Regions from separate parts of the Streptomyces sp. NPDC051578 genome, predicted to be linked through region 3. Evidence: predicted binding sites of a transcription regulator. Region 3 holds the regulator's gene; each other region holds the start of a gene.
What was found. Region 3 encodes HrcA, which represses chaperone genes, less so after heat shock. Its sites were predicted from a motif close to TTNGCACTCNGNNNNNCNGAGTGCNAA; they were not measured.

Region 1: the regulator HrcA is predicted to act here: its motif matches at 6,614-6,640, upstream of ACIA6C_RS25815 (FmdB family zinc ribbon protein).
Region 2: the regulator HrcA is predicted to act here: its motif matches at 4,319-4,345, upstream of groL (chaperonin GroEL).

What each region holds. Positions count from the first base shown of each region.
Region 1 covers NZ_JBITDH010000007.1:118,288-128,729, reverse strand. The annotation lists gene ACIA6C_RS25835 (5-formyltetrahydrofolate cyclo-ligase) at 1-217, shown strand, start outside; gene ACIA6C_RS25830 (penicillin acylase family protein) at 207-3,065, opposite strand; gene ACIA6C_RS25825 (potassium/proton antiporter) at 3,314-4,804, shown strand; gene ACIA6C_RS25820 (MFS transporter) at 5,244-6,542, shown strand; gene ACIA6C_RS25815 (FmdB family zinc ribbon protein) at 6,651-6,956, shown strand; gene ACIA6C_RS25810 (S-methyl-5'-thioadenosine phosphorylase) at 7,069-7,902, shown strand; gene ACIA6C_RS25805 (hypothetical protein) at 8,052-8,630, shown strand; gene mscL (large conductance mechanosensitive channel protein MscL) at 8,778-9,317, shown strand; gene ACIA6C_RS25795 (hypothetical protein) at 9,328-9,585, opposite strand; gene ACIA6C_RS25790 (low temperature requirement protein A) at 9,768-10,442, shown strand, end outside.
Region 2 covers NZ_JBITDH010000001.1:2,299,417-2,309,858, forward strand. The annotation lists gene ACIA6C_RS10435 (DUF4436 family protein) at 23-865, shown strand; gene ACIA6C_RS10440 (beta-glucanase) at 878-1,621, opposite strand; gene ACIA6C_RS10445 (phosphoribosylanthranilate isomerase) at 1,692-2,318, opposite strand; gene groL (chaperonin GroEL) at 2,531-4,153, opposite strand; gene ACIA6C_RS10455 (cold-shock protein) at 4,494-4,700, opposite strand; gene ACIA6C_RS10460 (MoaD/ThiS family protein) at 5,109-5,387, opposite strand; gene thrC (threonine synthase) at 5,430-6,725, opposite strand; SAM riboswitch class I at 6,743-6,900, opposite strand; gene ACIA6C_RS10470 (glucosyl-3-phosphoglycerate synthase) at 7,108-8,058, shown strand; gene ACIA6C_RS10475 (trehalose-6-phosphate synthase) at 8,144-9,580, shown strand; gene otsB (trehalose-phosphatase) at 9,857-10,442, opposite strand, start outside.
Region 3 covers NZ_JBITDH010000001.1:687,784-698,225, reverse strand. The annotation lists gene ACIA6C_RS03175 (AMP-dependent synthetase/ligase) at 1-1,835, shown strand, start outside; gene hemW (radical SAM family heme chaperone HemW) at 1,868-3,100, shown strand; gene ACIA6C_RS03165 (DUF3097 domain-containing protein) at 3,444-4,253, opposite strand; gene ACIA6C_RS03160 (MBL fold metallo-hydrolase) at 4,282-5,007, opposite strand; gene hrcA (heat-inducible transcriptional repressor HrcA) at 5,173-6,189, shown strand; gene dnaJ (molecular chaperone DnaJ) at 6,190-7,329, shown strand; gene ACIA6C_RS03145 (nitronate monooxygenase) at 7,475-8,566, shown strand; gene ACIA6C_RS03140 (16S rRNA (uracil(1498)-N(3))-methyltransferase) at 8,563-9,309, shown strand; gene ACIA6C_RS03135 (histidine triad nucleotide-binding protein) at 9,407-9,766, shown strand; gene ACIA6C_RS03130 (ribonuclease Z) at 9,770-10,442, shown strand, end outside.

The DNA of each region.
Region 1 (10,442 bases), on a different contig from region 3:
CATGCGGCTCGGGCGCGGCGGGGGCTCGTACGACAGGGTGCTGGAGCGGCTTGAGCGCGCCGGGGCGCATCCGGCGCTGGTGGTGCTCCTCTACGACGAAGAGGTGGTCGCGCGGGTCCCGGAGGAACCGCACGACCACCCCGTCCGGGCGGTGGCCACCCCCTCGGGGGTGGTCCGCTTCGAAGGCCTCGGGGGCTCCCCGAGCCCTACGGCTTGAGCGTCAAGGTGTCGACCGTGGCCTTGTCCACGGCTTCCTTGCCGAACGGCCAGTCCAGCAGCTCGCCCTTGGCCCACATCGTGGTCTGGTCGGTGTAGTGGGAGTTGTACGCGTGCCCCGAGGCGCCGGTCAGGTTGATCCAGCGGGACTTGTCGAGGTCGTTGAGGTTGACGACCATCCGCATCGACGGGACCCAGGTGACGCCGTAGCCGCTGGAGGCGTTCCAGCCGGTGGCGTTGACGGTGGCCTCGCCGCCGCCGAGGTTCCACGGGCCGCGGTTCAGCAGCCAGCGCATGAAGCCGGGACCCTCGGTGCCGATCGTCTGGTTCTTGAGGGTCAGCTGGTGCAGCCGGCCCCAGCTCCAGGTCGACTGGTCCTTGCCGAGCTTGGCGGTCAGCTCCCAGCGGGCGTCCTTCATGGCCCGGGCGAACAGCTCGTCGCGGGTCGTGGTCGGCTTCTCCCGCACGGTGCCGGGCGACTTCCACCACGCCGACTTCTCGTCCTTGACCAGGCGGCGGACCACCTCGAACCAGCGGTCGCCGCCGTCGGGCTGCGCGGTGTCGGCGCCTCGGGTCCCGCACTCGCGGACGATGGCGGCGAGGTCGTCGGCGGGCCCGTTGCCGCTGTCCTGGACGTTCATGCAGGTGTTGGTGACGCGCAGCTCCATCGGCATCTTGTCGCCGAACGCGCGCTTGAGGATGTTGCGCCACACGGCGTTGAAGTAGGCGGCGGCCGCCGAGTCGGGCTCCTGGGTGTAGTTCCAGTCCTCCAGCAGCTTCTGCGCCGAGCGCACGTCCGGGTCGGAGACCTGGATCTTGGCCAGCATCGGCGTCAGCAGCGCGGCGATCTCGCTGCTGTTGTCCATCTGCATGGTGCGCATGTCATCGGTGGAGATCTTGCCGTTGTCCTTGGTCTTCGCCTCGATGAGGTCGTTGATCCGCTGGCTGCGGGCGCCGTAACCCCAGTCGGTGGTCAGCACGTACGGGTACTTGCCCGCGCCGGTGCCGCTCTCGGTGACGGCCTGGTTGGCCGTCACGATGTAGCCGCGCGCCGGGTTGAGCTCGTACGGCATCTCGTCCTGCGGGACGTAGCCGCTCGCGCCGTCCTTGCCGCCCTTCCAGGCGTACTTCGGGTCCCAGCCGGGCGCCGGCATGCGGCCGTCGCCGAGGCGGATCGGGATGCGGCCCGGGGCCTGGTAGCCGATGTTGCCGCTGGGGCCCTTGTTGTCGGCGTAGATCAGGTTCTGGGACGGCACCTCGAAGTCGCGGGCGGCGGCGCGGAAGCCCGCGAAGTCCTTGGCCCGGTCGAGCTTGAAGACGGCGTCCATCGACTTGCCCGGGTCCAGCGCCGTCCAGCGCAGGGCCACGCCGTAGCCGTCGCCGCGGTCGGGGGCGGAGCCGGGGACCGGGGCGCGGGAGCCGACGGTGGCGAGCTCGTCGCTGCGGTCGGAGATCAGCGGGCCGTTGTTGGTGGTGCGGACGGTGATCCGCTTGCTCTTGCCGCCCGCGACCTTGATCTCCTCTTCACGGGTCGTGAAGGGGACCACCTTGTTGTCGTAGACGTAGCCCTCGGGCTTGATCTGCTCCAGGTAGAGGTCCGTGACGTCGGCGCCGAGGTTGGTCATGCCCCAGGCGATGTCGGCGTTGTGGCCGATGACCACGCCCGGCATGCCGGAGAAGGTGAAGCCGGCCACGTCGTACTGGCACTGGGGCGAGACCGCGCGGCAGTGCAGGCCCATCTGGTACCAGACGGAGGGCAACTGGGGCGCGAGGTGCGGGTCGTTCGCGAGCAGCGGCTTGCCGGTGGTCGTGTACTTGCCCGCCACGACCCATGAGTTCGAGCCGATGCCGCTGCCGTTGGGGCCGAGGATGGCCGGGATCTCGTCCAGGGTCTTGGCCAGGGAGGACAGCTGGGTGCGCAGGCCGACGCTCGCGCCCTGGGCGGAGGCGTTGTCGGCGAGGCCGGTGGTGATGCCGCCGTTCGGGCCGGCCTGGGAGCCGGTTCCGGTGCCCGTGCCGGTGCCGGTTGCCGTTCCGGTGGAGCCCGTACCGGTGCCCGTGCCCGTCGAGCCCGCGGACGCCGTGCCCTGGGGGACGTACTTGCCGCCGGAGACGGCGCCGCCCTCGACGATCGGCTTGTTCCGGTCGAAGGGGTACTGCGGGTAGAGGTCGTCGATCTGCTGCGGCGTGAGCTTGCCGGCCATCAGCGAACGGTCGATCTCGTCCTGCATGTTGCCGCGCAGGTCCCAGGCCATCGCCTTGAGCCAGGCCACCGAGTCCACCGGCGTCCACTGCTCCGGCGTGTAGTCGCCGGTCAGCTTGAGGGCCGCGTGCTCCACGGAGAGGTCCTTGCCGGACTTCCCCTTGAGGTAGGCGTTGACCCCGTCGGCGTACGCCTGGAGGTACTTCTTGGTCTCCGGTGAGAGCTTGGTGTCGTACTCGGTCTGCGCGACCTGGCGCCAGCCCAGCGTGCGCAGGAAGGCGTCGGTCTCGACCTGGCCGGAGCCGAACATCTCGGAGAGCCGCCCGGAGGTCATGTGGCGGCGGACGTCCATCTCCCAGAAGCGGTCCTGCGCGTGGACGAAGCCCTGCGCGCGGAAGAGGTCCTCGTCGTTGTCGGCGTAGAGCTGCGGGATCCCGTGCTCGTCGCGTTTGACCTCGACGGTCCCGGTGAGGCCGGGCAGCTTGAGGGAGCCGGTGGTCTGGGGATAGGAGGCACGGACGCCGTCGACGCTCCAGTACGCCCCGTAGCCGAGTCCCGCCAAGAGCGCCAGGACCATGACGAGCACGATCAGACGTGCGCGTCGTCCCTTCTTCTTGACGGAAGGGCCGGATGAGTTGGCGGGCATCGCTGTCCTTAGAGGGGCAGGGTGGTCCTGGGATTGCTGGAAGCCACCATAGGCGCAGGACCGCCCTCGATGATCCGCCAGGGGTCGAGGTCCGTAGGACAGGGGCGGGCGGGCGTTTCACAATGTGGTTGTCGAGTAAAGACTCCGTCAAAGATTAGGTAAGGTAACGAAGTACTTGTCGCACGTGCCTCCGGAGGAACGATCCGTCAGGGCACATGGAGGGAAAGGGCCGCCCGCTGACTGTCCACATGCTCAATGAGCTCCTGCTGGTCTGCTCGCTCGTGCTGCTCGTCGCGGTAGCGGCGGTACGCGTCTCCTCGCGCAGCGGTCTGCCCAGCCTGCTCATCTACCTCGGCATAGGCATAGCGATAGGCCAGGACGGCATAGGCAACGTCGTGTTCGACAACGCCGAGCTGACCCAGGTCATCGGCTACGCCGCACTCGTCGTGATCCTCGCCGAGGGTGGTCTGGGCACCAAGTGGAAAGAGATCAGACCGGCCCTGCCGGCGGCGGTCTCGCTCTCCCTCGTCGGGGTGGCGGTCAGCGTGGGGGTCACGGCGGCGGGGGCGCACTACCTGGTCGGGCTGGAGTGGCGCCAGGCCCTGCTGATCGGCGCGGTCGTCTCCTCGACCGACGCCGCGGCCGTCTTCTCGGTGCTGCGCAAGGTGCCGCTGCCGTCCCGCGTGACGGGTGTGCTGGAAGCGGAATCCGGCTTCAACGACGCCCCGGTGGTCATCCTGGTGGTGTCCTTCGCGACCGTCGGCCCGGTGGACGAGTGGTACGTCCTGCTCGGCAAGATCGCGCTGGAACTGGCCATCGGCATCGCCATCGGCCTGACGGTGGGCTTCCTGGGCGCCTACGGCCTGCGGCACGTGGCTCTGCCCGCCTCGGGCCTCTACCCGATCGCCGTGATGGCCATCGCCATCACCGCGTACGCGGCCGGCGCGATGGCGCACGGCTCCGGCTTCCTCGCGGTGTACCTGGCGGCGATGGTCCTCGGGAACGCGAAGCTGCCGCACTGGCCCGCCACCCGGGGGTTCGCGGACGGGCTCGGCTGGATCGCCCAGATCGGCATGTTCGTCCTGCTCGGCCTGCTGGTGACCCCGCACGAGCTGGCGGGGGACTTCTGGCCTGCGGTGATCATCGGACTGGTGCTGACGATGGTGGCGCGGCCGCTGGAGGTCTTCATCAGCCTGCTGCCCTTCCGGATCCCCTGGCCCGAACAGGCCCTGATGTCGTGGGCGGGCCTGCGCGGCGCCGTGCCCGTCATCCTGGCCACCATCCCGATGGTGACCGGGATCGAAGGCAGCGACCGGGTCTTCAACATCGTCTTCGTGCTCGTCGTCGTCTACACGCTGGTCCAGGGCCCGACCCTGCCGTGGCTGGCCCGCAAGCTCAAGCTCGGCGACACGGACGAGGCGGCGGCGGACCTCGGCATCGAGTCGGCGCCGCTGGAGAAGCTGCGCGGGCACCTGCTGTCCTTCGCCATACCGCCGGCGTCACGGATGCACGGCGTGGAGGTCGGCGAGCTGCGGCTCCCGGCAGGGGCGTCGGTGACGCTGGTGGTCCGGGACGGGAAGAGCTTCGTACCGGCGCCGTCGACGGTGCTGCGCCGGCAGGACGAGCTGCTGGTGGTGGCCACGGACCAGGTCCGGGACGCCGCGGAGGCGCGGCTGCGGGCGGTCGCCCGGGGCGGCAAGCTCGCGGGGTGGCTGGGGACGGGCTCGAACGGGTCTTGAGGCGGGGCTGCGAACGGCCGGAAGAGGCGCGGATGGCCTGGGCGACCACCTGCGCGATCGCCTGCGCGGAGCGTTAGAGCAACGTTCTAAATCTGTGATTTCGCGGTTCCGTGGGCCCCTCTGCCCTGTTTTGGGGGCATGCGGAATGCGAACTTCCAGTTAATCGCAGGTGAACCCATTGCTTGTCGTCGGAATCACAGGGCGTAAGCGGCGCTCTGCCTGTACGATAAAGGCACACCAGAACGAACCAACTCTGCCTGACGCAGAGCTGGCGCGACCGCAAAGCGGCCGTGGCCCCCGCAGTGGGCGCCCAGGTATCACTCGGTTCTGCGCAAGAGGACAGCTCTCGGGGCTCCCACATGTACGGGTGCGACTCGCCCACAAGGTGACGCACCGTCCGCAGACGGGGAGTTCTACCAGGCAGCGGAAAGGCAAGGCCGTGACATCCGCGGTCACGACCGAATCGTCCGCCCGCCCCGGCTACGGACAGCTCCTGCGCACTCCGGGCGCCCTCGGCTTCCTGCTCCCGGGCTTCGCCGCCCGCCTGCCGTTCGGCATGCTGACCATCAGCATCCTGCTGCTCGTCCAGCACACCACCGGCTCCTACGCCGACGCCGGCATCGTCTCCGCCGTCACCGGCATCTCCATGGCGCTGTGCGCCCCCCTGATGGGCAACCTGACCGACAAGCACGGCCAGAGCGCCGTCCTGCTGCCGGTCGTGCTCGTCCACGCCGCCGCCGTGAGCGCCCTGGTGGCACTCGCGCTGCTCGGCGCCCCCGTCCTCGCCCTCGCGGCCGCCGCGATCCCGGCCGGCGCCTCGGTGCCGCAGGTCGGCCCGATGGTCCGGGCCCGCTGGGCCGCCAAGCTGGAGGGCTCGCCGCTGCTGCCGACCGCCGCCGCGTTCGAGTCCGTCACCGACGAGTTCACCTTCGTCGTCGGCCCGGTCCTCGCGACCGCGCTGTGCACCGGCCTGCACCCCTCGGCCGGCCTCATCACCGAAGCCACGCTCTCGCTGCTCGGCGGCCTGCTCTTCGCCGCCCAGCGCGCGACCCAGCCCAAGGGGCACGCCCAGGCCGCCACCGGCGGCAAGCGGGCCTCGGCCCTGTCCTTCCCGGGCCTGCGCGTCCTGATCGTCGCCTTCCTCGGGATCGGCGCCGTCTTCGGCGGCATGCAGGTCTCGATGGCCGCGTTCTCCAGCGAGATGGGCAACCCGGGTGCGAACGGCCTGCTGTACGGCGTCTTCGCGGCGGGCAACATGCTCGCCGGAATCGCCTGCGGCGCCATCGCCTGGAAGATCGGCCCGCGCCGCCGGCTGCTGTTCGGCTACATCGGGCTGACCGCCGCCGCGTCGCTGCTGTGGACCGCCGACTCGATGCTGGTGCTGGCCGCCATCGGCCTGCTCGTCGGTCTGTGCATCGCCCCGGCCCTGATCACCGGCTACACGATGATCGAGGCGCTGATCCCGGCGAACGCCCGCACCGAGGCCTTCACCTGGCTGACCGGTGCGGTCGCCTTCGGGCAGGCCGTCGCCGTGATCGTGGCCGGCCGTCTGACGGACGCGCACGGGTCCTCGTACGGGTTCCTCGTGCCGGCGGCCGCCACGGCGCTGGCACTGGTCACGCTGCTGTCCCTGCGGGCGCGGCTCGCGCCGAAGGCGGGCGGCCGGATCGTCAGCTCTTCGCAGACCCCGCAGGCCCGGGATAACCGGGACCGGCAGCGGGACCTCAGCACCGTCTGAGGGTGGTGTCGGTCACCGCGCGGCCGAGATCGGTGGACTGTTCCGCCGGAATACGTCACCATGGAGCGTCGTTAGCACTCATTGAGTGAGAGTGCCAGGAGGAAATTCGTGCCGACCTACCAGTACCAGTGCACCGAGTGCGGTGAGGGCCTTGAGGCCGTGCAGAAGTTCACCGATGACGCACTGACCGTGTGCCCGAACTGCGACGGACGCCTGAAGAAGGTGTTCTCTGCGGTCGGCATCGTCTTCAAGGGCTCCGGTTTCTACCGGAACGACAGCCGTGGTGCGTCGTCGAGCAGCACGCCCGCTTCGAAGCCGGCTTCGTCCACGACGTCGACCGCCGCCGCCCCGGCCGCCGCGTCGTCGTCCTCGTCCTCGTCGACCACGAGCAGCAGCTCCACCTCGGCCGCCTGAGCCGTCCGTTTTTCCGCAAGGCCCCGCCGCCCTCACCTGGGCGGCGGGGCCTTGCGCGTGCCCGGCCGAGGCGCCCGCCGGGGCAGGACGGGAGAGCCCTTAGGGTGACCGTATGGCGAACGCAGAGATCGGTGTCATCGGCGGCTCGGGGTTCTACTCCTTCCTGGAGGACGTCTCCGAAATACAGGTGGAGACCCCGTACGGGCCCCCCAGCGACTCCCTGTACCTGGGCGAGCTGGCCGGCCGGTCGGTGGCGTTCCTGCCGCGGCACGGGCGCAGCCACACCGTCCCTCCGCACAAGATCAACTACCGGGCCAACCTGTGGGCGCTGCGCTCGGTCGGCGTGCGCCAGGTGCTGGGGCCGTGCGCGGTCGGGGGCCTGCGGGCCGAGTACGGGCCGGGCACGCTGCTGGTGCCGGACCAGCTGGTGGACCGTACGAAGTCCCGCGCGCAGACCTTCTTCGACGGGGAGCCGCTGCCGGACGGATCGGTACCCAACGTCGTGCACACCACCTTCGCCGACCCGTACTGCCCGATCGGCCGGGCGGCGGCGATGGGCGCGGCGCGCGGGCGGGGCTGGGAGCCGGTGGACGGCGGCACGATGGTCGTGGTGGAGGGCCCCCGGTTCTCGACGCGCGCGGAGTCGCTCTTCCACGCGGCCATGGGGTGGTCGGTGGTCGGCATGACCGGGCACCCGGAGGCGGTCCTCGCACGGGAGCTGGGCCTGTGCTACACGTCGATGGCCCTGGTGACGGACCTGGACGCGGGCGCCGAGACGGGCGAGGGCGTCTCCCACACGGAGGTGCTGCGGGTGTTCGGCGAGAACGTCGGGCGGCTGCGCGAGGTCCTGTTCGACGCGGTGGCGGCCCTGCCGCCGACGGAGTCCCGGGATTGCCTCTGCACGCACGCGCACGACGGCTGGGACCTGGGCATCGAGCTGCCGTAGCGCACCGCGTTCACCCCGGGGGGTGACGCAGTTGTCCACAACCTGGGGACCGTCCACAGGCGTGAGCGGGATCGGGCGTCGGGGCGGATCGTGAGGGGGGTCCGGACGCCGGGTCCGGACACCGAACTCACAGCCAGGTGGTGTCCAGCATGTCCGCGTTCCCTTACCCCCAGCTCTCCTCTTCCTCCCAGCTCTCCTCTTCCTCCCAGCTCTCCTCTTCCTCCCAGCTCTCCTCTCTCCCCTGCTCTTCTCCTGCGGGCTCCGGCGCGCGCGCCGTACCGCTCTTCCCGCCGCTGCGGGTGGGGCGCGGCGGGGACCGGCTCGGGCGCGCCCTGCGACGCCGGCGGCGGGCCGGGGCGGCCGGGCTGGCCGTGGCCGCGGCCGCGCTGGCGGTCGGCGGGACGCAGGCGCGGGCCTCCCGCGGGGCCGGGCCGCCGCAGGCACCACCACCGCCCGCGGCGGTGCGGATGGTGTCGGCCCCCGTGCGCATCGCGGACGCGGCGACGGTACGGCTGCTGCGGCCCGGGGACCGGGTGGACGTGGTGGCGGCGGAGCGCGCGGGGCCGCCCCGGGTGGTGGCGGCCGCGGCTCGGGTCGCGCGTGTGCCGGAGCCGGAGAAGACGCCGGGCGACGGCGGGGCCCTGGTGGTCCTGTCCGTGCCCCGGGAGACCGCGCGGGCCCTGGTCGGCGCCGGCAGTGTGGCACGGCTGGCGGTGACGTTGTGCTGAATCGGACAGGTGACCCGTCACACCGTCTTGGGGCGGGCTTCGATTGGACAGGCGGGGCCCCGGCTGCCGTAGTTTGCGCAACCGTTGGCTCCGTGTTCCGTAGACGGTTCCGCGAATGGTTCCGCAGATGCGAGATGAGGCTCAGTCGTGAGCAAGAAGAACGAGAGCGTCCTGGCGGGCTTCAAGGCCTTCCTGATGCGCGGCAACGTCGTCGACCTGGCGGTGGCCGTGGTCATCGGCGCCGCGTTCACCAACATCGTGAACTCCGTGGTGAAGGGGATCATCAGTCCGCTGGTGGGCGCCTTCGGCACGAAGAACCTGGACGTCTACTCGTCCTGCCTCAAGGCCCCGTGCGGCGTCGACGCGAAGGGGGACCCCACCGGGGTGAACATCATGTGGGGTTCGGTGCTGAACGCCACGCTGACCTTCCTGATCACCGCGGCGGTCGTCTACTTCCTGATGGTGCTGCCGATGGCGAAGTACCTGGCCAGGATGGAGGAGCGGCGCAAGGCCCGGGAAGGCGTGCAGGAGACCATGGAGATCACCGAGCTGGAGGTCCTCAAGGAGATCCGCGACAACCTGGTCGCCCAGCGGACGGGCTCCGGCCCGGCCGGCGTCCAGGGCGCCCAGGGACCGGGCTACGGCCAGGCACCGGGCTACGGCCAGGGGCGCGACGGCTCCATCTGAGCCCCGGCGCTCAGACGTGGTGCGGGGGCTTCTCGTCGAGGAAGCGGGCCAGGTCGGCCGCGCTGCCGCCGGCGGGGGGCCGCTCGCCCCAGCCGCGGTCCGTGTCGTCCGAGGACTGCTGGTCCAGGGGGTCACCGAAGTCGAGCTTGGGCTTCGGCTTCGGCTTCGGCTTCGCCGCCGCGGTGGGGGCTGCGGCCCCGGGCCCGGTCGTGGGGGAGCCCGACGGGTCAGCGGGGTCCTGGCGGTCGGAGGCGGGGGCGCTGCTCATGCCCCCAGGGTACGGCCGCTCCCGCCCGAGCCACCGGCCGGCCGCCGGCCCCCGCCCCCTTGGCGGCGTGGAACCACCGGCGCGCACCGTCAGACGCGGCGGGCCGGCGCGCGGTACCCCGTTTCGCCGAGGGTCCGCGCGCCTCGGGTGCCGGCCGGCCCACGGCTGCTGTCCTGGGCGCCATGATCTACGTACCTATGACCGCCCGGCGCCCGGACGAGGCGCACCGGACCGCGACGCCGCTGGAGCTGTTCTTCGACCTCTGCTTCGTCGTCGCGGTCGCCCAGGCCGGGGCGCGGCTGGTCCACGCACTGGCCGAGGGGCACATCGGCGCCGGTATCACCGGCTACCTCTTCGTCTTCTTCGGGGTGTTCTGGGCCTGGCTCAACTTCTCCTGGTTCGCCTCCGCCTACGACTGCGACGACATCCCGTACCGGGTGGCGACCCTCGTGCAGATCGCCGGCGTGCTGATCTACGCGGCCGGGGTGCCCCGCGCCTTCGACAGCCAGGACTGGACCGTGGCGGTCCTCGGCTACGTGGTGATGCGCATCGCGCTGACGGCGCAGTGGTTGCGGGCCGCCGCGGGCGAGAGCGGCCCGGCCCGGCGCTCGGCGCTGGTCTACGCCGCCGGCCTGGTGGTGTGCCAGGCGGGTTGGATCGCCCTGCTCGCGGCTCCCGCGGGTGCGCGGCGCTGGCTGTTCCTCGTGCTGGTGGCGGCCGAACTCTCCGTCCCGGTGATCGCCGAGCGGCGTCACCAGACGACCTGGCACCCACACCACATCGTGGAGCGGTACGGCCTGTTCACACTGATCGTCCTCGGCGAGACGGTTTCGGCGAGCACCGTCGCCGTGCAGTCC
Region 2 (10,442 bases), 1.6 Mb from region 3:
CCGCCGCTCCGGGGCGTCGATCCTGCCGGTGCTGCTGCCCGTCGCGGTCCTGATCGTGGTGGCGGTGGGCGTGGGCTCCTGGCTGCAGTTCACCGAGCGGCAGGCCGTCGACGCGGTCCACACCGTCGGATCCTCGGCCGCCGACCGGGTGGACGTGGAGGCCGTCGTCCAAAGCGTCGACGCCAAGGCCCGGGAGCTGGTGCTGCGCCTGTGGGTCACCCCGCGCGGGGCCCTCGGCGAGGCGGAGGGGGCGGCGCCGGTGGCCGATCTCAGCCTCCAGACCTCCGGGGCCACCCGCGAAGACCTGGAGTTCAAGGCGCACGAGCGGCTCGCGACCACGGACACGCAGGTCGCGCTCACGGGCGGGTCGATCAGCGACTACCCGTTCGACACCTACGACACGGCGATCGGGTTCCGGGCGCAGCTGGGCGGCAAGCAGGTGCCCGTGCGCCTGCTGTTCTCCAACAACGACACGCTCTTCTCCGCCTCCGCCCGGCGGGCGCCCTCCCGGCAGGAGGCCGCCCTGGCGCTGAGGCTGTCCCGGTCGGGCAGCGTGCTCCTGTTCGCGGTCTTCATGATGGTGGTGATGTGGGCGCTCGCGGCGTCCGTGCTCCTCGGCGCCTGGTACCTGGCGACCCGCGGCAAGGGCCTGGTCTGGCCCGCCCTCGCCTGGATGGCCGCCACCCTGTTCGCCCTCTCGGCGTTCCGCAACACCGCCCCCGGAACGCCGCCGATCGGCTGCGTGCTGGACTGGTTCGCATTCCTGTGGGCCGAGACCGTCATCGCCCTCTGCCTGGTGACCGTGGTCGTCACCGGCGTCCGCACCGCCCTCCGGCCCGAGGACGACCCCCCGCCCGGCCGCTGAGGCGGTGCGGTACTACGTACCGTCCCGGTACACGCGCAGCTCGGAGACCTCGTAGGACATCTCGGCGACCTCCGGCTCCGGCGCCGGGTGGTAATTGCCCGCGCACACCGACAGGTTGACGATGAGGTACGCGCGCCAGCCGCGGCCGACGCCCCTGCGGTCGGAGAAGACGCGGGCGCCGTTGACCCACCAGACGACCGATTTCCGCCCGAACTCCACGCGCAGGTCGACCCAGGCGCCCGGCCGGACCGAGGGGTCGCGGTGGTAGCGGTGTGCCTCGCGGACGTGGTTGGAGAGTTCGAGCAGGTCGGGGTTGTCGGGGTGGTACTCGAAGACGTCGATCTCCTGACCGCCGTCCCGCCAGGTCCAGATCGCGGGCCAGGCCCCCAGCTCCGCGGGGAGCCGCACCCGGGCCTCCAGCACGTCGCCGGTACGCACCATGAAGCCCTCGTCGCTGCCCTCGGTGGTGAGCAGGCCGGTATCCCAGTTGCCGTCGGGGCGGCGGGTGGCGCGGAAGACACCGCTGCGGCTGTACGCGGGGTCTTCCACCAGGTAGTCGAGTTTGTTGTCGCCGGGGTTGACGGGGCCGCCGTCGGGATACGCCCAGGAACGGCCGGCCACCCATTGGGTGGGGGAGGCGAAGTCGGCGGTGAAGACGGGGGCGCGGCGGGGCCCGGGAACCGCCGCTCCGCCACCGCCTCCCGGGGCGAGGCGGGAGGTCAGGCGTCCCAGCCAGCCGAGCAGATCCGTGGTCATGCAGAGTGTCTGCCCGCAGGCGGAGCGAGCCATGCCGGATTCATCGCCCAGCGTAGCCGGGCGGTTGCGTTCAGCGACTGCGGTCGCGCGCTGCCGCCAGGAACGCGCGGATGAGCTCCGGTGACTTCACCCCGCGCTCCCGCTCGACGCCGCTGGAGACGTCCACGCCCCAGGCGCCGGTGGCCTCCAGCGCCGCCCGGACGTTGGCGGGGTCGAGGCCCCCGGCCAGCAGCCAGCGGCCGCGGGGCGCGGTGAACTCCTCGGAGCCCCAGTTCCACGGCTTGCCGGAGCCGGGGTCGGGGGCGTCGAGCAGCAGCAGGTCCTCGCCGTACTCCCCGGCGGCGGCGACGGCGGTGGCGGTGGCGCGGATCAGCGTCCGCCCCTGCGCGCGCAGTTCCTCGTAGTACTCGGGGCCCTCGTCGCCGTGGAGCTGTACGGAGCGCACCCCGCTCTCCTGCGTCAGCCGCCGCACCTCCTCCACGGACTGCCCGCGGAACACCCCGACGGTGAGCACCCCCGCCGGCACTCGCCCGACGAGGCCCCGCACGGTGGCGGCGTCGACGGTCCGGGGACTTCCCGCGGCGAAGACGAACCCCACGGCATCCGCCCCGGCCTCCACGGCCGCCTCGACGTCCCGCCCGGTCCGCAGCCCGCAGATCTTCACGAAGGGCCCGCCGGCTCCGCTGCTCTCGCTCATACCCCGAGTCAACCAGACCGGCCCGCAGGATGCGGTCGCGTCCCGAGTGCCGGGCAAGGACGTACGCGGCGGGGGCGCGGACGACGAGGGCGCGGGCGGACGAGGGCGCGGGCGCGGGCGCGGCCGGGAACGCCCGAGGGCGGCACCCCCGGTGGGGGGTGCCGCCCTCGGAACGTGGAGCGTGGTGCGGACTGCCGATCAGCCGGGGCCGATCAGAAGTCCATGTCGCCGCCCGGCATGCCGCCCGGCGCGCCGGCGCCGGCCTTCTCGGGCTTGTCGGCGATGACGGCCTCGGTGGTCAGGAACAGCGCGGCGATGGACGCGGCGTTCTGCAGCGCGGAGCGCGTGACCTTCGCCGGGTCGATGATGCCCTCGGCGATCATGTCGACGTACTCGCCGGTCGCGGCGTTCAGACCGTGGCCGATCGGGAGGTTGCGCACCTTCTCGACGACGACGCCGCCTTCGAGACCACCGTTGACGGCGATCTGCTTGAGCGGGGCCTCCAGCGCGAGCTTCACGGCGTTGGCGCCGGTCGCCTCGTCACCGGTGAGCTCCAGCTTCTCGAAGACCGAGGAGGCCTGGAGCAGGGCCACGCCACCACCGGCGACGATGCCCTCTTCGACGGCCGCCTTCGCGTTGCGGACGGCGTCCTCGATGCGGTGCTTGCGCTCCTTGAGCTCGACCTCGGTCGCGGCACCGGCCTTGATGACGGCCACGCCGCCGGCCAGCTTCGCGAGGCGCTCCTGGAGCTTCTCGCGGTCGTAGTCCGAGTCGGAGTTCTCGATCTCGGCGCGGATCTGGTTGACGCGGCCCTGGACCTGGTCGCTGTCACCGGCGCCGTCGACGATGGTCGTCTCGTCCTTGGTGATGACGACCTTGCGGGCGCGGCCGAGCAGGTCGAGACCGGCGTTCTCCAGCTTGAGGCCGACCTCCTCGGAGATGACGGTGCCGCCCGTGAGGATGGCGATGTCACCGAGCATGGCCTTGCGGCGGTCGCCGAAGCCCGGGGCCTTGACGGCGACGGACTTGAAGGTGCCGCGGATCTTGTTGACGACCAGGGTCGACAGGGCCTCGCCCTCGACGTCCTCGGCGATGATCAGCAGCGGCTTGCCGGACTGCATGACCTTCTCCAGGAGCGGCAGCAGGTCCTTGACCGAGCCGATCTTGGAGTTGACGATCAGGATGTACGGGTCGTCGAGCGACGCCTCCATACGCTCCATGTCGGTGGCGAAGTACGCCGAGATGTAGCCCTTGTCGAAGCGCATGCCCTCGGTGAGCTCGAGCTCCAGACCGAAGGTCTGGGACTCCTCGACGGTGATGACGCCTTCCTTGCCGACCTTGTCCATGGCCTCGGCGATGAGCTCGCCGATCTGGGTGTCGGCGGCGGAGATGGAGGCCGTCGAAGCGATCTGCTCCTTGGTCTCGACATCCTTGGCCTGCGCGAGCAGGGCGGCGGAGACGGCCTCGACGGCCTTCTCGATACCACGCTTGAGGGCCATCGGGTTGGCGCCGGCGGCCACGTTGCGCAGGCCCTCGCGGACGAGCGCCTGGGCCAGCACGGTGGCGGTGGTCGTACCGTCGCCCGCGACGTCGTCCGTCTTCTTGGCGACTTCCTTGACCAGCTCGGCGCCGATCTTCTCGTACGGGTCCTCGAGCTCGATCTCCTTGGCGATGGACACACCATCGTTGGTGATCGTGGGGGCGCCCCACTTCTTCTCAAGGACGACGTTGCGACCCTTGGGGCCAAGGGTGACCTTGACGGCGTCGGCGAGCTGGTTCATGCCACGCTCGAGACCGCGCCGGGCCTCCTCGTTGAACGAAATGATCTTGGCCATCTGAAGTGGTCCTCCAGGACTGGGGTGGATTGCTCCTGGACCGCGTCCGCGCCCGCGACGGACGGCCTGCGAGCCCGGCGGTTCCTTCCCGCCGGACCCTCGGGCCTCACCGACCCGGTCCTCGTTTCAGTAGCACTCTCACCTGGAGAGTGCTAACGCCAATGATTAGCACTCGACCCCGTCGAGTGCAAGCGGCTTCGGCAACGCCGGGCCAAGACCCGGCCGGGGACGCACGAGGGGCCCACATCCCCTGTCCGGGATGTGGGCCCCTCGTGCGCCTGACGCCTCAAGGACGCAGGGCGTCTGAAGACCTGTTGCGTCGGTGGTCGATCGCGCCGGGTCAGCCGAGTGCGAGCTTGACCATGTCCGCCTGAGGACCCTTCTGGCCCTGCGAGATCTCGAACTCGACCCGCTGACCCTCTTCAAGGGTGCGGTACCCGTCCATCTGGATGGCGCTGTAGTGGACGAACACATCCGCACCACCGTCGACCGCGATGAAGCCGTAGCCCTTCTCCGCGTTGAACCACTTGACGGTGCCCTGAGCCATGCCTAACTCCCCTATTACTGGCCCTTGCGCAGGACCGCACTTCGCGGACCCGGGTCAGAACTTGCGCCGGAACGCCTCGACCGCGGCTGAATGTATCCGCACCGGTGCTGTCTGCAACAGGTCATTCCGACGAGAATTCTGGACAAGAAGGAATACGGAAATCACGTGAAAAGTAGGCATATTCCCGGGCAACTCGGGCCCGACATCCGTCACCAAAGGCCCATACCAGACGCGCATGTTGACTCAATGTCAACCCTCCGGCGGCCCGCTCATATGCGGCGGGCAAGAACAGCGGAGGGGACTTCCCCAACTCTACCGCGCCCAACCAAGCAGAATTACCCCCTCCACTTTTAGCGGAGGGGGTAATTCAGGTGTGACTACACGTGACTGCGACCGGGGAACCGGGCGTCAGCAGCCGCCGGCCACGGCGGGGATGATCGAGACTCCGGCGCCGGCCGGCGTCGGCGTCTGCAGGCCGCCCTCGAAGCGCACGTCGTCGTCGTTGACGTAGACGTTCACGAAGCGGCGCAGCTTGCCCTGGTCGTCCAGGACACGGGCCGCGATGCCCGGGTGGTCCTTCTCCAGGGACTCGATGACCTCGGAGAGGGTCGCGCCCTCGGCGGGCACCTCGGCCTGTCCGCCGGTGTAGGTGCGCAGGATGGTGGGGATGCGGACGTTGACGCTCATGGCGCTGCTGCCTTTCCGGAAGCGGTGGGGGTGGGTCGTGCCTCAGGCCAGGCCGGCGGCGCGGAACGCGTCCAGGCTGGGGCGGATGGTGGCGGTCTGGCCGCTGTCCGAGGCCACCGCCTCCAGGGTCTTGAGGCCGTCACCGGTGTTGAGGACGACCGTGGTCAGGGAGGGGTCGAGCTGCCCGTTCTCGATGAGCTTCTTCGTCACGCCCACGGTCACACCGCCCGCGGTCTCGGCGAAGATGCCCTCGGCCCGCGCGAGGATCTTGATGGCCTCGACGACCTGCTCGTCGTTGACGTCCTCGACGTAACCGCCGGTGCGGCGGGCGATGTCCAGGACGTACGGGCCGTCGGCCGGGTTGCCGATCGCCAGGGACTTGGCGATGGTGTTCGGCTTCTGCGGGCGCACCACCTCGTGACCGGCCTTGAAGGCCGTCGACACGGGCGAGCAGCCCTCGGCCTGCGCGCCGAAGATCTTGTACGGCTTGTCCTCGACCAGTCCGAGCCTGATCAGCTCCTGGAGGCCCTTGTCGATCTTCGTCAGCTGCGAGCCCGACGCGATCGGGATCACGATCTGGTCGGGCAGCTGCCAGCCGAGCTGCTCGCAGATCTCGTAGGCCAGCGTCTTGGAACCCTCGCCGTAGTACGGGCGCAGGTTGACGTTGACGAAGCCCCAGCCCTCGCCCAGCGGGTCGCCGATGAGCTCGGAGCAGAAGCGGTTGACGTCGTCGTAGTTGCCCTCGATACCGACGAGGTCGCCGCCGTAGACACCGGCCATGACGACCTTGCCCTGCTCCAGGTCGTGCGGGATGAACACGCAGGAACGGAAGCCGGCCCGGGCGGCCGCGGCGCCGACGGCGCCGGCCAGGTTGCCGGTGGAGGAGCAGGAGAGCGTGGTGTAGCCGAACGCGCGGGCGGCCTCCACGGCGATGGCGACGACGCGGTCCTTGAAGGAGTGCGTCGGGTTGCCGGAGTCGTCCTTGACGTAGAGCTTGCCGGTGACGCCGAGCTCCTTGGCCAGGTTGGCCGCGTCCACGAGCTTGGTGAAGCCCGGGTTCAGGCTGGGCTTGGAGGCCACGTCCGCCGGGACGGGCAGCAGCGGCGCGTAGCGCCAGATGTTGTCGGGGCCCGCCTCGATCGCGGCGCGCAGCGCCTCCGGGTCACCGGTCGGCAGGTCGTATGCGACTTCGAGCGGTCCGAAACACTCGGCGCAGGCGAAGATCGGGCCGAGCTCGAAGCGGGTTCCGCATTCGCGGCAGGACAGTCCGGTGGCGGGTCCGAGATCGACGGAGGTGCCGGTGGAAGCGGCAGAGGTGGCGACAGATGGTGCAGCCATGATGGCGAGGCCCTTTCTCCTCATCTTCCCCATGGCGCACTTCGCCATGAGACGGAATTGGCACCTTCCCTAGCCGGGGACCTCGCTGACGTCGCTGTATGCGCGATCGCGAGAACCGACTGGAGGGTTGCCGGGGCTTCAACGGGCCGTGTCCCTCTGCCCCTCTGGATGAGCGGTATGGCACCGGAGCGCGCTCTGCGGCGCGTCCGGGCGTTTGTACGCGAGGACCCCGGCATGCCGTGGCCCTTCGCGTTGTTCAAGACTGTAACCGAAGGCCCGGGTGGTTGAGACAGCCGTCCGAACGGCGAGATGGATCGTATTTCGCCCGAAACCGCCCGCCGCCCCGTTCGCCCCGAACCCATCGATCCCGGGAGTGCCCGAAGTGCTGGAAGAGGTGGAGCGCTGGCTGGCCGACCGCTCCTGGTCAGCCGACGACCGTCCGCTCGGCCGGCTGCTGGAGCGCAAGCGCGCGTCGGGAGCCACCATCAGCGTGGTGCTGCCCGCGCTCGACGAGGAGGCCACGGTCGGCGCGATCGTCGAGGTGATCCGCCGCGACCTGATCGAGGGGCTGCCGTTCCCCCTGGTGGACGAGCTGGTCGTGGTCGACTCCGGGTCGAGCGACCGTACGGCGGAGGTCGCCGCGAAGGCCGGCGCGCGCGTGGTGCACCGCGATGCGATCCTGCCGCGGCTCCCGGCGGTGCCCGGCAAGGGCGAGGTGCTGTGGCGCTCGCTGCTCGCCACCACCGGCGACATCGTCTGCTTCGTGGACGCCGACCTGCGGGACTTCTCCTCCGCGTTCGTCTCCGGCATGGTCGGCCCGCTGCTGACCGAACCCGACGTGCAGTTCGTCAAGGCCATGTACGACCGGCCGCTGGGCGACGCGCCGGGGCAGGGCGGCCGCGTCACGGAACTGGTGGCCCGGCCCCTGCTGAACCTGCACTGGCCGCAGCTGGCCGGGTTCGTCCAGCCGCTGGGCGGCGAGTACGCCGTACGGCGCTCGCTGCTGGAACGTCTCCCCTTCCCCGTCGGCTACGGCGTGGAGCTGGGCCTGCTGGTGGACGCGCTGCACACGGTCGGGCTGGACGCGCTGGCCCAGGTGGACGTCGGCGTACGGCTGCACCGCCACCAGGACGGGCAGGCGCTCGGCCGGATGGCCGCGGCGATCTACCGCACCGCGCAGCTGCGGCTCTCGCGCGGCCACCTCATACGCCCGGCGCTGACCCAGTTCGAACGGGGCCCGCAGGGCTTCGTGGCGCGGACGTACGCCGTGGACACCGAGGAGCGGCCGCCGATGCTGGAGATCGAGGAGTACGCGGTGCGCCGCGTGGCGTGATGTGACGAGACGAGTGACATGACGTGACGTGTGGCGTGGCGCGGCGGCGGGTTTGAGGCGCGTGCGACGGGGTTAGGTTCGCGGCATGGCTTCCCAGGTACTCGTCGCCGCGAACCGCGGCCCCCTCTCGTACGCCCACGCCCCCGACGGCACCCTCAGCGCCCGGCGCGGCGGGGGCGGTCTGGTCTCCGGACTCTCCGCGGCGCTCGCGGAGCAGCCCGACGCGGTCTGGATCTGCGCGGCGCTGTCGGAGGGCGACCGGGAAGCGGTGCGGCGGGGCGTCTCCGAGCCCGGCGTCCGGATGCTGGACATCGATCCCGCCGTGTACGACGCCGCCTACAACGGCATCGCGAACTCGGTGCTCTGGTTCACCCACCACCACCTGTACGACATCCCGCGCGAGCCCGTCTTCGACGCGGAGTTCCGGCGCCGCTGGGACGCGTACGTCCTGTACAACCGGGCCTTCGCGGACGCGCTGGCGGCGGAGGCGGGCGAGGGCGCGGCGGTGCTGGTGCAGGACTACCAGCTGGCGCTGGTGCCGGGGATGCTGCGCGGGCTGCGCCCCGACCTGCGGATCGCGCACTTCACGCACACGCCGTGGGCCTCGTACGACGTCCTGCGGATGCTGCCGCGCTACGTGGTGGAGGAGCTGACCTGGGGGATGCTCGGGGCGGACCTGCTGGGCTTCCACACCGGGGAATGGGCGCGGGCGTTCTTGTCGGCGATGCCGTTCGACGGCGCGGAGGGCAGCGCGGAGGAGGTCCGCGAGGGGATCGTGGAACACCGGCGGGAGTCGGTGTGGCCGAGGCGCACGACCGAGGTACGGTCCTTCCCGCTGGGCGTGGACGCCGACGACCTGCGGGCGCTGGCGCACCGGCCGGAGGTCGACGACAAGCTGGCGGGGCTGCGGGCGGAGGCCGGCGACCGCAAGACGATCGTCCGGGTGGACCGGACGGAGCTGTCCAAGAACATCCTGCGGGGCCTGCTGGCGTACCGGGAGCTGCTGACGACGCACCCGGAGTGGCGGAAGCGGGTGGTGCACATGGCGTCGGCGTACCCCTCACGGCAGGACCTGGCGGTCTACCGGGAGTACACGGCGGCGGTCCGGGACCTGGCGGCGGAGATCAACGCGGAGCTGGGCACGGCGGACTGGCAGCCGGTGCTCGTCTCGGTGGAGGACGACTTCGCGCGCTCGCTGGCGGCGTACCGGATGGCGGACGTGGCGCTGGTGAACCCGGTCCGGGACGGGATGAACCTGGTGGCGAAGGAGATCCCGGTGGTGTCGGAGGCGGGCTGCGCGCTGGTGCTGTCGACGGGGGCGGGGGCGTACGAGGAGCTCCGCTCGGACGCGCTGACGGTGAACCCGTACGACGTGTCGGAGACGGCGGCGGCGTTGCACGCGGCGCTGGCGATGCCGGACGCGGAGCGGGCGGAGCGCACGAAGCGCCTCGCGGCCGCCGCCACCGCCCTCCCCCCGACGGCCTGGTTCACGGCCCAACTCTCCGCCCTCCAGTCCCCCTGACCCCTCCACCCCCAGCCCCGCCGGCGCGTGAGGCGTCACCCGGCCAGAGCCGGTCTACCAGCCCCGCCGGCGTTTGAGGCGCGGGTCCGGGTGGAGCCCGGGGAACGGTGGAAGGGCGGGTAGGGGACGGCTCCGCGCAGCGGCAACCCGGGCTGCGCCCGGGCCCGCGGGGCTCCGCCCCGCACCCCGCGCCTCAAACGCCGGCGAGGCTGGACTGGCGGGGGCCGGCCGCAACCGCGCCACGACCGGCGGGGCGGAAACGGCGGGGCCGAGAGGTCAGGGGCGGAGCCGCGCGGCGAGGGCGGCGAGGAAGCCGGCGACCTCGGCCGGCCCCGGGAGGACCAGGTCGGCCCGGGAGGCCAGCTCCGGGACCTCAGAGGAGCTGCAGACCAGCAGCCCCGGCACCCCCTCCGCCCGCCGCTTCTCGACGGCGGCGTACGCGGCGAGGTCCCCCAGGTCGTCCCCCGCGTACAGCACCGCCTCCGCGCCGACCTCCTCCAGGTACTCCGTCAGCGCGACGCCCTTGTCCATCCCCGGCGGCCGCAACTCCAGCACCGCCCGCCCCGGCTCCACCATCAGCCCGTGCCGCGCCGCCAGCTCCGCCAGCGGCCCCCGCAGCGCCTCGAACGCCGCCTCCGGATCCTCCGCCCGCCGGGTGTGGACGGCCAGCGCCCGGCCCTTCTCCTCGATCCAGGTCCCCCGCCACGCCCCGATCGACTCCAGGAACCCCGGCAGCTCGGCCCGTACGGCCGCCACCCCCGGGTGCTCGGCGGGCGCGTGGACGAGCCCGCTCACGGCGTCCCACCGCTCGGCCCCGTAGTGCCCGAGGACGACGAGGTGTTCCAGCCCGGGCACCCCCGCG
Region 3 (10,442 bases):
TCTTCCTTGAGCGTGTCGCCGCCACGCCGGACGGGGAGGCCTACCGCTACCCGGTCCCCTCGGCGAACGGCGGGCCCGACGACTGGAAGTCGCTCAGCTGGGGCCAGGCCGCCGACCGGGTGTTCGCCATCGCCGCCGGCCTCCTCGACCTCGGCCTTGGCGCCGAGGACCGGGTGGCGCTCGCCTCCAACACGCGGGTCGAGTGGATCCTCGCCGACCTCGGCGTGATGTGCGCCGGCGCCGCGACCACCACCATCTACCCCAGCACCAACGCGGAGGAGTCGGCGTTCATCCTCGCCGACTCCGAGAGCCGGGTCCTGATCGCCGAGGACGCGAAGCAGCTGGCCAAAGCCCGCGCGCACCGCGCCGACCTGCCCGGCCTCGCCCACGTCGTCGTCCTGGACGCCGGGGACGCGCTGGAAGCGGAAGGGGACCCCGACGGCTGGGTGCTCTCCCTCGACGCCCTGGAGGCGCGCGGCAAGGAGTACCTCGCCAAGCACCCCGAGGCGGTCAAGGAGCGGATCGCGTCCATCGGCGCGGACCAGCTCGCCACGCTGATCTACACCTCCGGCACCACCGGCCGCCCCAAGGGCGTGCGCCTGCCGCACGACAACTGGTCGTACATGGCCAAGGCGACCGTGGCCACCGGCATGATCCACGCGGACGACGTCCAGTACCTGTGGCTGCCGCTGGCCCACGTCTTCGGCAAGGTGCTCACCTCCGGCCAGATCGAGGTCGGGCACGTCACCGCGGTCGACGGCCGCATCGACAAGATCATCGAGAACCTGCCGGTGGTGCAGCCGACCTACATGGCGGCGGTCCCGCGCATCTTCGAGAAGGTCTACAACGGCGCCGCCGGCAAGGCCCGGGCCGCGGGCGGGGCCAAGTACAAGATCTTCAAGTGGGCCGCCGGGGTGGCGCGCGAGTACGCGAAGACCCGCCAGGACAACTACCGGCGCACCGGCAGCATGAAGGTCCCCGCCGGACTCGCCGCCAAGCACAAGATCGCCGACGCGCTCGTCTACTCCAAGCTGCGCGAGGCGTTCGGCGGCAAGCTGCGCGCCGCCGTCTCCGGCTCCGCCGCGCTCGCGCCCGAGATCGGCTACTTCTTCGCGGGCGCCGGCATCCACATCCTGGAGGGCTACGGGCTCACCGAGTCCAGCGCCGCCTCCTTCGTCAACCCCGGCGAGGCCTACCGCACCGGCACCGTCGGCAAGCCGCTCCCCGGCACCGAGGTCCGCATCGCCGACGACGGCGAGATCCTGCTGCGCAGCCCCGGCATCATGCAGGGCTACCACCGGCTGCCCGACAAGACCGCCGAGGTGCTGGAAGCGGACGGCTGGCTGCACACGGGCGACATCGGCGAACTCTCGCCCGACGGCTACCTGCGCATCACCGACCGCAAGAAGGACCTGATCAAGACGTCGGGCGGCAAGTACGTGGCCCCGGCTGAGGTCGAGGGCCAGTTCAAGGCGATCTGCCCGTACGTCTCCAGCATCGTCGTGCACGGCGCGGACCGGAACTTCTGCTCGGCGCTGATCGCGCTCGACGGCCCGGCGATCCTGACCTGGGCGGCGGAGCACGGCCTGGAGGGCAAGACGTACGCCGAGGTCGCGGCCGCGCCCGAGACCAACCGGCTGATCGAGACGTACGTACAGACCCTCAACGAGGGTCTCCAGCGCTGGCAGACGATCAAGCAGTTCCGGCTGCTGCCGCGCGACCTGGACGTCGAGCACGGCGACCTCACGCCCAGCCTGAAGCTGAAGCGGCCGGTCGTCGAGCGCGAGTTCAAGCACCTCATCGACGAGATGTACGCCGGGGCCAACGAGGCGTAAACGACCTTGGGGCAGTGCGGGACAATGGGCACATGCCTTCCGCACTGCCCGACGGTGAACCCATGCCCGAAGACGGCTCGCTGCCGTCGCACGCCCTGGCGGGTGCCGGCGACCGGCCGCTCGGGTTCTACCTGCACGTCCCGTACTGCGCCACGCGCTGCGGCTACTGCGACTTCAACACCTACACGGCGACCGAGCTGCGGGGTACCGGAGGCGTGCTCGCCTCCCGGGAGAACTACGCCGACACCCTGATCGACGAGGTCCGCCTGGCCCGCAAGGTGCTCGGGGACGACCCCAGGGCCGTGCGGACCGTGTTCGTGGGCGGCGGCACGCCGACCCTGCTGCCGGCCGCCGACCTCGTACGGATGCTCGCGGCGATCCGGGACGAGTTCGGTCTGGCACCCGACGCGGAGATCACCACGGAGGCCAACCCGGAGTCCGTGGACCCGGAGTACCTCGCGGAGCTGCGGGCGGGCGGGTTCAACCGGATCTCCTTCGGCATGCAGAGCGCGAAGCAGCACGTCCTCAAGGTGCTGGACCGTACGCACACCCCGGGGCGGCCTGAGGCGTGCGTCGCCGAGGCGCGGGCGGCGGGCTTCGAGCACGTGAACCTGGACCTGATCTACGGCACGCCCGGGGAGACGGACGAGGACTGGCGGGCGTCGCTGTCCGCGGCGCTCGGGGCGGGCCCCGACCACATCAGCGCCTACGCGCTGATCGTGGAGGAAGGCACGCAGCTGGCTCGCCGGATCCGGCGCGGCGAGGTCCCGATGACGGACGACGACGTGCACGCCGACCGGTACCTGATCGCCGACGCGGTGATGGCGGAGGCGGGGTACCACTGGTACGAGGTGTCCAACTGGGCCACCTCGGAGGCCGGGCGGTGCCTGCACAACGAGCTGTACTGGCGCGGCGCGGACTGGTGGGGCGCGGGGCCGGGCGCGCACTCGCACGTGGGCGGGGTGCGGTGGTGGAACGTGAAGCACCCGGGCGCGTACGCGGCCGCCCTGGCGCAGGGGCGGTCGCCCGGGGCGGGGCGGGAGCTGCTGTCGCCGCAGGACCGGCGGGTGGAGCGGATCCTGCTGGAGCTGAGGCTGGTGGACGGCGTGCCGTTGTCGCTGCTCGCGGAGGCGGGGTGGGAGGCGTCCCGGCGGGCCCTGGCGGACGGGCTGCTGGAGCCGGGGCCGTACGAGGCCGGGCGGGCCGTGCTGACGCTGCGCGGGCGGCTCCTGGCCGACGCGGTGGTCCGGGACCTGGTCGACTGACGCGGGGCGGCTGACGCTGGGCGGCGGGGTGCGGGGTCGCCCGGCGGGCTTGCCGGGTGCGGCGCCCTCGCGCTGCGCGGCCCCGGCTGCGCCGGGCTTTCCGGGACTCCGCCCCGGACCCCGCGCTTCAAACGCCGGCGGGGCTGGTTGTGCCCGGCCCGCGCCTCGCGTCGGCGGGGCTGGTTGTGCCCGGCCCGCGCCTCGCGTCGGCGGGGCTGGTTGTGCCCGGCCTGCGCCTCACGTCGGCGGGGCTGGATTGCCCGGCCTGCGCCTCACGTCGGCGGGGCTGGATTGCCCGGCCTGCGCCTCGCGTCGGCGGGGCTGGGTTTGCCCGGCCCGCGCATCAAGCGCCGGCCGGGGCCGTGACGTGGTCGATGAGGTGTTCCACCGCGCCCAGGAGGGTGGGGTCGAGGTCCTTGTAGGACGTGACGCGGGACAGGATGTGCTGCCAGGCCGCGCCCGTGTTCGGGGGCCAGCCGAGCGCGCGGCAGATGCCCGTCTTCCAGTCCTGGCCCGGCGGGATCACCGGCCAGGCCGGGATGCCCAGGGCCGACGGCTTCACCGCCTGCCAGACGTCCACGTACGGGTGGCCCACCACCAGCACGTGCGGGGACGTCACCGACGCCGCGATGCGGGACTCCTTCGTACCCGGCACCAGGTGGTCGACCAGCACGCCCAGGCGGGCGTCCGGCGCCGGGGCGAAGTCCGCCACGATGGCGGGGAGGTCGTCGATGCCCTCCAGGTACTCCACGACCACCCCCTCGATCCGCAGGTCGTCGCCCCAGACCCGCTCCACCAGCTCCGCGTCGTGGCGGCCCTCGACGTAGATCCGCCCCGCCCGCGCCACCCGGGCCCGCGCCCCGGGGACGGCCACCGAGCCCGACGCCGTCCGCGTGGGCACCGCCGCCGCGCGGGCCGGGCGGGTCAGGGTGACCACCGCGCCGTCCAGGAGGAACCCGCGCGGCTCCAGCGGGAACGCGCGGCGCTTGCCGAAGCGGTCCTCCAGGGTCACCGTGCCCGCCTCGCAGCCCACCACCGCGCCGCAGAAGTCGGTGCCCGCCACCTCCACCACCAGGCCGGGGTCGGCCGCCACCTGGGGCACGGCCTTGGCGCGTTTCCACTGCGGGGTCAGATCGGGGGAGTACTCACGCATCCGGCCGACGGTACGCAAGAGCCCGCGCTCACGCGTCCGACACGCCGAACCGGCCCGCCAGTGTGGCGCGTTGCCCACGCACGAAGCCCGCGTCCACCACCGCTCCGTGACCCGGCACGTACAGCGCGTCGTCCCCGCCGAGCGAGAGCAGCCGGTCCAGCGCCGCAGGCCACCGCGCCGGCACCGCGTCCGGGCCCGCCTGGGGTTCGCCCGACTCCTCCACGAGGTCGCCGCAGAAGACGACCTCGCGCTCGCCGGGCACGAAGACCGCCAGGTCGTGCCGGGTGTGCCCCGGCCCGACGTTCGCCAGCAGCACCTGCACCCCGCCCAGCTCCAGCGTCCATTCGCCCGACACCAGGTGCCGGGGCAGCGGTAGCGCCCGTGCCGCTTCGGCGGCCTCCACCGGCTCCAGTCCCTGCCGGACCGCGTCCTGCCGCAGCTCGTCGCGGTCCAGCGCGAGGTGCGTGTCCAGGCCGACCGCGCCGTAGAACTCCGCCTCCGGGAAGGCGGAGCCGCCGAGGACGTGGTCGAAATGTCCGTGCGTGAATGCGATATGGGTCACGTGGCGACCGGTCAGCCGCTCCGCCTCCGCCCGCAGCGCCGTGCCTTCGCGGACGCAGGAGCCGGGGTCGACCAGAAGCACCGACTCATCGCCCACCACCAGCCCCACCGTGCAGTCCCACACCGGCAGTCGGCGCCTTCCGGACCGCCCGGTCAGCCGTTCCCAGCCCGCCTCTTCCCAACGTACGTCCATGCGGGGACGCTACCCTGGCGGGCCGCCCTTGCCCGCGGCGTACTACCCGGCCGTACACTGGCCGGGGGATGTCTGGCACTCGGAAGCGCAGAGTGCCAGCGGCCCGTCCCGGGCCGGCCGAAAAACGACCGCAGCGACGACCCACCGCACTGGAGGTGTGCACGAGTGCTCAGCGAACGCAGGCTCGAAGTATTGCGCGCCATCGTCCAGGACTACGTGGGGACGGAGGAGCCGGTCGGCTCCAAGGCGCTCACCGAGCGCCACCGGCTCGGCGTCTCCCCGGCGACGGTACGCAACGACATGGCCCTGCTGGAGGAAGAGGGCTACATCGCCCAGCCCCACACCAGCGCCGGCCGCATCCCCACCGACAAGGGCTACCGGCTCTTCGTCGACAAGCTGGCGGGGGTCAAACCGCTGTCGACGCCCGAGCGCCGGGCCATCCAGAACTTCCTCGACGGCGCCGTCGACCTCGACGACGTCGTGGGGCGCACCGTACGGCTGCTCGCGCAGCTCACCCGGCAGGTCGCCGTCGTCCAGTACCCGAGCCTGACCCGCTCCACCGTCCGGCACGTGGAGCTGCTCTCCCTGGCGCCCGCGCGCCTGATGCTCGTACTGATCACCGACACCGGGCGGGTCGAGCAGCGGCTCGTCGACTGCCAGACCCCGTTCGCGGAGACCTCGCTCGCCGACTTGCGGGCGCGCCTGAACAGCCGGGTCGTCGGCCGTCGGTTCACCGACGTACCGCCGCTCGTGCAAGACCTCCCGGAGTCCTTCGAGGCCGAGGACCGGGCGACGGTCAAGGCCGTCCTCGCGACCTTGAGGGAGACGCTGGTGGAGGAGGCGGAGGAACGGCTGATGATCGGCGGTACCGCCAACCTCACGCGCTTCGGACATGACTTCCCCCTGACGATCAGGCCGGTGCTGGAAGCGCTGGAGGAGCAGGTCGTGCTCCTCAAGCTGCTGGGCGAGGCCAGTGAGTCGGGGGTCGCCGTGAAGATCGGGCATGAGAATGCCTACGAGGGACTGAACTCCACGTCCGTCGTCTCGGTCGGTTACGGTTCGGGCGGCGAAACAGTCGCCAAACTCGGCGTGGTCGGACCGACCCGCATGGACTACCCCGGAACGATGGGAGCGGTACGCGCAGTGGCACGTTACGTCGGACAGATCCTGGCGGAGTCGTAAGTGGCCACGGACTACTACGCCGTTCTCGGCGTGCGCCGCGACGCATCGCAGGACGAGATCAAGAAGGCTTTCCGTCGCCTGGCGCGTGAACTCCACCCGGATGTGAATCCGGACCCGAAGACGCAGGAGCGCTTCAAGGAGATCAACGCGGCCTACGAGGTCCTCTCGGACCCGCAGAAGAAGCAGGTCTACGACCTCGGCGGCGACCCGCTGTCCTCCTCGGGCGGTGGCGGCGGCGCGGGCGGCTTCGGGGCGGGCGGCTTCGGCAACTTCTCCGACATCATGGACGCCTTCTTCGGCCAGGCCTCGCAGCGCGGACCGCGCTCGCGCACGCGCCGCGGCCAGGACGCCATGATCCGCCTGGACCTGGAGCTGGACGAGGCGGCCTTCGGGACGACCAAGGAGATCCAGGTCGACACGGCCGTCGTCTGCACCACCTGCTCCGGTGAGGGCGCCGCCCCCGGCACCTCCGCGCAGACGTGTGACATGTGCCGCGGCCGCGGCGAGGTCTCGCAGGTCACCCGGTCCTTCCTGGGCCAGGTCATGACCTCGCGGCCCTGCCCGCAGTGCCAGGGCTTCGGCACCGTCGTCCCGACCCCGTGCCCCGAGTGCGCGGGCGACGGCCGGGTGCGCTCCCGCCGCAGCCTCACCGTCAAGATCCCGGCCGGTGTCGAGAACGGCACCCGGATCCAGCTGGCCGGGGAGGGTGAGGTCGGCCCCGGCGGCGGCCCCGCCGGCGACCTGTACGTGGAGATCCACGAGCTGGCGCACCCGACCTTCCAGCGGCGCGGGGACGACCTGCACTGCACGGTCACCATCCCCATGACGGCGGCGGCCCTGGGCACCAAGTGCCCGCTGGAGACGCTGGACGGGCTGGAGGAGATCGACATCCGGCCCGGCACCGGATCCGGTCAGGCCATCCCGCTGCACGGCCGCGGCGTCACGCACCTGCGCGGCGGCGGCCGGGGCGACCTGATCGTCCACGTCGAGGTCACCACCCCGGGCAAGCTGGACGCCCAGCAGGAGGAGCTGCTGCGCCAGCTGGCGAAGCTGCGTGGCGAGGAGCGGCCGATGGGCCAGTTCGCGCCGGGCCAGCAGGGTCTGTTCAGCCGCCTCAAGGACGCGTTCAACGGCCGCTGACCGGCCCGCCGCACCGCGTACGAGCCCGGCCCGGGGAACACCCCGGCCGGGCTCGCGGCCTTCCCGGGCCCGCGCCGGGAAGCGGACTATGCCAGGCGAATGCGGTGATTCGGCCCGGTGCGCCGGACGTGGCACGATGCAGGGCATGTCCACCGCGCCGAACGGTCTCTCCCCCTACCCGATCGTGCAGGCCCCCATGGCGGGCGGTGCCTCCTGTCCGCCGCTCGCCGCCGCCGTGTGCGAGGCGGGCGGGCTCGGTTTCCTGGCCGGCGGCTACAAGACCGCCGACGGGATGTACCAGGAGATCAAGCGGCTGCGCGCGCTCACCCGGCGCCCCTTCGGCGTCAACCTGCTCATGCCGCAGACCGGCTACGTCGACCCGGCGGCCGTCGAGACGTACCGGGGGCAGCTGGCCGGCGAGGCGACCTGGTACGAGGTGTCCCTGGCGGCGGACGACATCGTCGGCAGCTGCGACGACGGCTACGACGCCAAACTCGCCATCCTGCTCGAAGACCCCGTCCCGGTGGTGTCCTTCACCTTCGGCTGCCCCCCGGCCGCGGTCCTCACCCGGCTGCGGGAGGCGGGGACGTACACCGTCGTCACCGTGACCGGCGTCGAGGAGGCCCGCACCGCCGAGGCCGCGGGCGCCGACGCGGTCTGCGTCCAGGGCGTCGAAGCGGGCGGCCACCAGGGCACCCACCGTGACGACCCGGAGGTCGACGGCACGGCGGGCGTAGGCCTGCTGGTCCTCGTCGCGGCGGTACGGGAAGCGGTGGCCCTGCCGATCGTCGCGGCGGGCGGGGTGATGCGCGGCGCGCAGATCGCGGCGCTGCTCGCGGCGGGCGCCGCGGCCGTCCAGCTCGGCACGGCCTTCCTGCCCTGCCCGGAGTCCGGCGCCGACCCCCTGCACAAGAGGGCGCTGACCAACCCGCTGTTCCCGCACACGGAACTCACCCGGGCCTTCTCCGGCAGGCCCGCCCGGGGTCTGGTCAACCGCTTCATGCGCGAGCACGGCCCGTACGCCCCGGCGGCCTACCCGCAGGTCCACCACCTGACCTCGGGACTGCGCAAGGCGGCGGCCGCCGCCGGGGATCCGCAGGGCATGGCGCTGTGGGCGGGGCAGGGCCACCGGCTGGCGCGGCCGCTGCCGGCGGGGGAACTGGTGGAGGTGCTGGCGGCGGAACTCGTCGAGGCACAGAGTGCGTTGAAGGTCATGCAGATGAGGAGAGCGTCATGACGGCCCCGGTGTTCGTGGTCGACAAGGTCCCCGCGGGGCCGGAGTTCGTGCTGGACGGCCCGGAGGGCCGTCACGCGGTCTCCGTGAAAAGGCTGAACCCCGGTGAGGACGTGGTCCTCACCGACGGGCGCGGCCACTGGTCGGAGGGCGTCGTCAAGGCCACCGAGGGCAAGGACCGCCTCGTCGTCATGGACCTGGAGTCCGTCCAGGAGGAGCCCGAACCGGCCGTCCGGATCACCGTCGTGCAGGCCCTGCCCAAGGGCGACCGCGGCGAGCTCGCCGTCGAGACCATGACGGAGACCGGCGTGGACGCCATCGTCCCCTGGCAGGCCTCGCGCTGCATCACCCAGTGGCGCGGCGAACGGGGCGCCAAATCCCTGGCCAAGTGGCGCGCCACCGCCCGGGAGGCGGGCAAGCAGTCCCGCCGGGTGCGGTTCCCGGAGGTCGCGGAAGCCCTGTCCACGAAGCAGGTGGCGGCGCTGCTCGCCGAAGCCGACCTGGCCGTGGTCCTGCACGAGGACCGCGACACCCCTTCGGGCGCGCTGGCCACGGCCGAGCTGCCCACCGAGGGCTCCATCGTCCTGGTGGTCGGCCCCGAGGGCGGGGTCTCGCCGGAGGAACTCGCCGCCTTCGCGGCGGCCGGGGCCCACCCGTACCGCCTGGGCGCCTCGGTGCTGCGCACCTCCACCGCCGGTACGGCCGCGACGGCGGTCCTGCTGGCCCGCACGGGCCGCTGGTCCTGAGGCCGCCCGCCCGGAGGCGGTCGAGCAGGTCATGAGCCGGGGGATCACGACGCCGGTTACGATGCCCCGACCGATCAACGTCACGAGAGGCGCAGCAATGGCCGGGGAACCGCAGGCGGACTGCCTGTTCTGCAAGATCGTGGAGGGGAAGATCCCGGCGACGATCGTCCGCGAGTCCGAGACGACCGTCGCCTTCCGGGACATAAACCCGCAGGCGCCCACGCACGTCCTCGTGATCCCCAAGGCGCACTACCCCGACGCCGCCTCGCTCGCCGCCGCCGAGCCGGAGACCGCCGCCGACGTGCTCCGTGAGGCCGGGCAGATCGCCGCCGACGAGAAGGTCGCCGACCACGGCTACCGGATCGTGTTCAACACCGGCGCCGGGGCGGGCCAGACCGTCTGGCACGCCCACGCGCACGTCCTCGGCGGCCGCGGCCTCCAGTGGCCCCCCGGATAACCGGTGTCCGTACGCGAGTTCGTGGTCCTGGGGACCGCCAGCCAGGTCCCCACCCGGGCCCGTAACCACAACGGCTACCTGCTGCGCTGGGACGGCGAGGGCATCCTCTTCGACCCGGGCGAGGGCACCCAGCGCCAGATGCTGCGCGCCGGGGTCGCCGCGCACGACATCAACCGGATCTGCGTCACCCACTTTCACGGTGACCACAGCCTCGGTCTCGCCGGGGTGATCCAGCGGATCAACCTCGACCAGGTCCCGCACCCCGTCACCGCGCACTACCCGGCCTCCGGGCAGAAGTTCTTCGACCGGCTCCGCTACGCCACCGCCTACCGGGAGACCGTGGCGCTGCGCGAGGAGCCGGTGGCGGGGGACGGGACGCTGGCGCAGGGGCCCCCGTACACGCTGGAGGCCCGGCGGCTCTCGCACCCGGTGGAGTCGTTCGGCTACCGGATCACCGAGCCCGACGGGCGCCGGATGGTGCCGCAGCTGCTGGCGCGGCACGGGATCAAGGGGCCGGACGTGGGCCGGCTCCAGCGCGAGGGGAGCCTGGGCGGCGTCACGCTGGACGAGGTCAGCGAGCACCGGCGGGGACAGCGTTTCGCCTTCGTGATGGACACCCGGCTGTGCGCGGGCGTGGACGCGCTCGCCGAGGACTGCGACATGCTGGTGATCGAGT